Regions from separate parts of the Blautia sp. 210820-DFI.6.14 genome, predicted to be linked through region 1. Evidence: riboswitches for the same ligand, from Rfam matches in the RefSeq annotation. Region 1 holds a riboswitch; the other holds the start of a gene.
The links. A riboswitch is a leader RNA that binds a small molecule or an ion and turns the genes downstream of it on or off. The one in region 1 is predicted to bind cobalamin.

Region 1 (3,171 bases):
TCTGAGGATTTGTTACTTTTACTTTATGATCGTACCATTTGTTCTTCTTTCCGATCAGAGCAACGTCAAATTCTTCGTCAATGGCAGGAACCGGAATGTCAAATCCATAAACTTCTTCGGTATATCCATCACTATAGGTTACTTCATCTGTTGTCGGCTCAAGAATCTCAGCTCCGTCTTTCTGGGCATCATCTGCCTTTCCAACAAAAAGGTTTACAATCTTCTTTGAATTCAGGCTTACATGAATCGTCATTTTACCGTCTTTGACTGTCAGTGTTCCCTTACCGTCATTTGCTTCATTTACATGAAACATGGAGCTGTCGGTATCAAATTCTGCACTGTAAGTACCGTCTTCAAGAACTTCTACTTTTGAAGTATCTTCTTTTTTCTCAGATTCATCCTTTGCTTCATCTGTTTTGGAATCCTCTGTCTTCTCTGTTGTTTCCGCAAAAACAACCGGACTGTAAGCACTGATCATAAGTGCTCCGCTTAATACGCATGCCATCATTGCCACTGAACGTTTCATAATATAAATCCTCCTGATTTTACAGGAAATGCCCGGAAGACAATCAAGCCTTCCGGGCAGTCCCGTTTATTGCATAAATTATTTACACATTACATTATTCTGCTGCAGAATCGTCTGTAACTTCTTCTGCACCATCTGTTGTGTCATCTGCTGCTTCTGCAGTATCATCTGTTGTTTCTTCAGCTGTATCAGCTGTTCCAAGAGAATCAATTGCTGCTTTTGTATGCTCTACGTAAAGATCCTCTACAGCTTCAATTCTTCCAAGACCTGCGATCTGGCAGTCAACGCTGTCAAATGCACCAGATGCATTGAACTGAGATTTCCAGGAATCGTCATCATCACCAGCCATATCGTTGTTTGCATGGTCACCAGCAACAACCATCAGCGGACGAAGAACAACTTTCTTGAATCCTGCGTCTTTAACTTTTGCAATAACAGCCTGGCATTCTGTATCTTCTGGCTTACCTTCTACAGTTCCAATGAAAGCGTTTGTAAATCCAAGATTATCCATCTGTGACTGCATCTGATCATATGTTACATTTGCTGTATGGGAAGTACCATGTCCCATGAATACAAATGCTGTGCCATCTTCTGCAGCTGCTTCCATGCTGTCATATCCAGCTTCTTTGCAAGCTTCATCTGTGATAGCCTGCGCAACCGCTTTCTTGTCATCGTTGATTACTGTAGCATCTTCACCAACTTCACCAAGCATTGGCTCTGCGATCGCAACAGATTCAAATTTATCTTTGTATCCATCAATTGCTTCTGTCATTTCATCATATTCAGCACCATGCATCAGATGTGTAGGCTGAACAACAAGATTTTTAACGCCATTATCAACTGCACGGTCAAGTGCCTGCTGCATATTGTCAATCACTTCATCATCTCTTGCTTCTACATGGTTGATGATGATCTGTGCTGTAAATGCACGTCTTACAGACCAATCCGGATATGCTTCCTGCAGTTTGTCTTCGATTCCTTTGATATCCTCAGCACGGCTGTCGTTGAAGGATGTACCAAAGCTTACAACAAGAAGTTCATTCTCACCGATTTCATCCTGGTTACGAGGATCATCTTTGGATGCATCACCAGTGTCACGTCCGAAGTAATCCGGATCAGCTTCTTCGCCTTCAACCAGTTCCTTCTGAGCGTCTGTCAGTTTATCCCATGCTTCTTTGGCAGCTTTGCAGTCTTCATCTGTTGTATCAGTTCTTTCCTGAACATAGATCTTGTCGATCAGTGCTGCTACTTCATCTGCTGCTTTCTGATCATCATCGGAAGCTTCTTCTGTATCAGCGGTTTCTGCATCATCTGCTGTTTCTTCTGTTGCTGTCTCAGCAGTGTCATCAGAAGCGTAGATGCTTGCAGATCCCATCATTGTGACTGTTGCTACAGTCATTGCAATTGCCAGTGCTTTTACAGTTTTGTTTTTCATGTTTTTTTCCTCCTGTACCTGTTTTCTCATGAAAATTAAAATGAATAACAAAGTACGGCAGCAAGCCTGGTCAAAAAATATTTTTCGGAGAAATACTATATTTCCCAACAAAAAAACTCCTGCACCGGGCTAGAGTTTCTGGATTATGGTACAACCAATTACTCGTGATCCGGAATTTAAAATCCCCGTACCAATAGCAGGCAGGTTTCCTGACTTACAGATCAATACACCCGAATCGTCTTCCCAGTTTCCCAGTGACTGTGCATACACACATGATTCTGCATTCCCTGTATACAGTGACGAGATCGTACAGGACTTACACCTGTTTCCCTTTTAACTGAAGGCTATTTGATTATCTAACATCAGCACCTGTTATTTTTATTATTCAATTTCTTACAGAATACCACTATTTTGGTCAATTTACAATAGGGCAGTTATTTTTTTAACACTAAATCGCACAACGGAAGCAGATACAAAAACACTGCAAATAAGACGCTGTATCCCGGTGCACCTGCTGCTGTAAGCGGAACAGCACACGCGATCGACCACGGCACCAAAGGTGCTATGAGTACTGCACTGTCCTCCAGATTATTGGCAAAACGCAGCTTATCCGGTTCTGTTCTGCTGCAGAGCTGATCTGTAAGCATGATTGCCAATGTCTGATTACATGCCATAACGCTTGTCAGGATTGATGTGACAAGCACTGCAAAATATGGTTTTGTCCTGTCGGCAAGCAAACAGACCATTTTCTGAAATCCATTCAGGATTCCTGTTGCCTGAAAAATTCCTGAATAAGATGAAGAAATGCATACGATTGCTCCAACCTTCAACATCGAAGTGATACCACCTCCATTCAGCATTGCCGCTACCGTCACATCTGTAGAATGGAAACCATTCAGAAGAAGTTCAGGAAGTTCCGTAAATGCCATATTCTGAAGGCCAATACAGACAGGAATTGCAGTAACTATACTTGCGATCATTGCGATCTTCACCCCTGCCTGCATAACAGACAACAGCAGAATCACCGCTGCAGGCAGCAATGCAATCCAGCTGAGCCGGAACTCACTGCCAAAAGCATGTCCAAGATCCGGCATCTCTGTTTTTCCATGAAGCTGTATGCTGACAGTCAGATAAAGAATACAGGTAATGGTAAATGGTGCCAATGCACTTTTGATCATATTTTTTATATTTGTATAGATACCTGTCTCCG
Region 2 (3,171 bases), on a different contig from region 1:
ATGGAAGCAAATTAAAGGCGGCCATAAAACTGAACGTATCTTCCCTTACCCTGCAGCGGAAACAGACCACTACGAAAGTGAAAGTTTCCATGGCATATGGAGATTCCATAAAGTCCTGGGCTTCCAGCAACAAAAAGATCGTGACCGTTTATAAGAACGGAAAGATCAAAGCCGGAACCAAAACAGGAACGGCAAAGATCACCGTTACCTTAAAGAGTGGAAAGAAAGCGACTCTGAAAGTAAAAGTCCAGACTGCAAAGGTAAAGACTACGAAGATCAGCGGCCTCAAGAAAAAACTGACCATCAAGAAAGGAAAGAGTGTTACTTTAAAACCAGTGGTCAGCCCGATCACTTCCCAGGAGAAAGTGACCTACCGTTCTTCCAACAAGAAGATTGCAACAGTCAGCTCGAAGGGCGTGGTTAAAGGCCGGAGAAAAGGAACCGTTACCATCACAGTTAAATCTGGAAAGGTGACAAAAAAGATAAAAATTACAGTTAAGTAAACAGAGTAAGGGTGTAAAAGGTATCAAAAAGCAAATAGTGTTTTTGGTACCTTTTCATCCGATAGAGGATAATTATGAAGCAACTGAAAAAAATATATTGGAAACGGATCGGGGTAATAGGAATCAGCTGTTTTATGCTTTTGTGGAGCTGTCTCCTTACGGGCTGTGGATTCGGAAAAGGGGATTCCGGAAAACCTGCTGCCTGTACCATTTCGATAGACTGCCAGACGATCCTTGACAATATCGGTGATCTAAAAGAAACCAAAAAAGAATTTGTCCCGGAAGACGGCTGGATACTTCCGGAAGTGGAAGTTAAGTTTACTACGGGCGATACCGTATTTGACATCTTAAAAAAAATCTGTGGGGAAAAGAACATCCAGCTCTCTTCCAAATACACCCCGTTATATAAAAGCTATTATGTGGAAGGCATCAATCAGCTTTATGAATTTGACTGCGGAAAAAATTCTGGCTGGATGTACAGTGTAAATGGAGAGTTCCCGAATTATGGGGCTTCCAGTTATAAGCCCAAAGATGGGGATAAGATTGAATGGAAGTATACCTGCAATCTTGGAAGTGATGTTGGAAACCCATACAAAGATAAGAAGTAAAGAAATTGTGAAAAATAGTTAAACTGGTATGAGATAAAGACCAGAAACATTGGCGAACATTGACAGAAATAAGGCGTATCGTTATAATTAGAATAACAAAAAAATCGAGCGTGGTTCGGCTGATGGCAGCCGATTTAAGGAAATCCGGTGCGATTCCGGAGCTGCTTTTCCCTGTGTGAAATGTATCGAATGAAAAACGCCTTATGAAAACATTTTGAGCCAGTATATCCAACACGTCAGGCAAAGAATACAAACATGTAAAAGATATACAGTTTGTATGATCCGAACGTTGGAAAGGAGATCATATGCGCTCACAAAATGATAAAGCAACATGGAGTATACTACGATTTGATCATCGTACATTTACGGCACAGCTTGCCAGTATGCAAAGAAACAAACAGGTAGCAGCAATTCCTGAAAAATATATTTATATTGATGATTGCTGTTATAAGGGCAACGGGAAAATAAAAGAGATAATCCTGCCATCCGGCTGCAGAATCATAGGAAAGGAAGCTTTTGCAAGCTGCCAGCTCCGTAAGCCCGTTGTATTCCCACAGACCGTTAAAGAAATCAAAGAGAGTGCTTTTTCGGAAAATCATTCTCTCAGAGAAGTAACATTTCCGGCATCTTTGGAAATTTTAGGAGATTATAGTTATAAAGGATGCACAGCCCTTAAAAAGGTAGCATTTGAAACCAGTTCAGAATGCCGCAGGATTCCGGAGTGCTGTTTCCATTCCTGCACGCAGTTAAGTAAAGTGGTATTCCCGGAGCATTTAAAGAGTATAGGAAGAAGAGCTTTTTACCGCTGTAAGGAATTAAAGGAGATCACGCTGCCGGATACACTGGAAGAAATTGGTCTGGAAGCCTTTTACTTCTGTGGCTTTGAAACCATAGTCTTACCAAAAGAAATTAAAAAATTAGATCAGAGGGCCTTTTTCGGATGTAAGAAATTGAAAGAGGTATATATTCCGGAAAATATCATGTATCTTGGAGAGGAAGTCTTTCATGGATGCAACCGGCTGGAATATCTGGAGATACATCATGATCCTGAGCATATTGGCTCAAAGATCGTGAACAAAAACTGCACGATACGTTGCAAAAAGGGAAGCAAAGTGGATTTGTACTGTGAAGAGCAGGGATTAAAGAGGGAGTACATTTAAACGTGTTATCAACAAATAAGACCGAGAAAAGAAACAGACAGCCTGCGGATCAATCCATCATTGATGCTTTTTCCACATGCCATCCATTTTTGAATTTTTTTTATTTTGCTGTAGTACTGTTATTTACTATGTTTAATCAGCATCCCGTCTTTATCTGCATTTCTTATGCGGGTGCTTTGTCTTATTCCGTCTTTCTGCTTGGAGGAAAAAGGACACTTAGGCAAAGCTTTCTCTTTACCCTTCCCAGTCTTTTGATCGTGGCTCTTCTGAATCCACTTTTCAATCATTATGGGGTCACGATGCTATATTATGTAGAAAGCAGTGGAAACTGGATCACTTTGGAGGCCTTAGTCTATGGAGTAGTCCTTGGAGCGGTCATGTTCGTAGTGATCCAGTGGTTTTCCTGTTATAATAAAGTTATGACAAGTGACAAATTTATTTACCTGTTTGGAAGGCTGATACCGGCCCTTTCTCTGATCCTTTCCATGGCACTTCGCTTTGTCCCCAGATTTACGGGGCAGCTTAAAGTGATCCGGAACGGTCAGAAATCTATGGGAAGGGATGTTTCAGAGGGCAGTCTTTTTAACCGTATCCGTGCGGGCTTTAACATGCTGTCGATACTGGTCACATGGGCTTTGGAGAATGCCATAGAAACTTCGGATTCCATGCGGAGCAGGGGATATGGATTAAAAGGCAGGACTGCTTTTTCCATTTACAAATTTACGAAGAAGGATAAAAGCCTTCTGGCAGTGATGGCAGCTTTATTCCTTGTATTTGCCACTGGCTGTATGAATGGGGCTTCTTATGCAAGTTATGATCCCCGTATTTTACTTGCTGGTTTTACCATTCAGGGGCATCAGGCTCCGGTATCTGTTTCTGCATTTGAAGCAATGCTTACAT

Region 2: linked by a shared signal. The riboswitch ahead of LI112_RS11130 (leucine-rich repeat domain-containing protein) and the one ahead of LI112_RS06220 (sirohydrochlorin cobaltochelatase) in region 1 are both predicted to bind cobalamin.

Annotation. Positions count from the first base shown of each region.
Region 1 is NZ_JAJCKS010000005.1:81,059-84,229, reverse strand. It holds gene LI112_RS06225 (hypothetical protein) at 1-526, opposite strand, end outside; gene LI112_RS06220 (sirohydrochlorin cobaltochelatase) at 621-1,961, opposite strand; cobalamin riboswitch at 2,143-2,349, opposite strand; gene LI112_RS06215 (Na+/H+ antiporter NhaC family protein) at 2,396-3,171, opposite strand, start outside.
Region 2 is NZ_JAJCKS010000014.1:43,661-46,831, reverse strand. It holds gene LI112_RS11140 (Ig-like domain-containing protein) at 1-503, shown strand, start outside; gene LI112_RS11135 (DUF4430 domain-containing protein) at 578-1,111, shown strand; cobalamin riboswitch at 1,206-1,362, shown strand; gene LI112_RS11130 (leucine-rich repeat domain-containing protein) at 1,417-2,271, shown strand; gene LI112_RS11125 (energy-coupling factor transporter transmembrane component T) at 2,571-3,171, shown strand, end outside.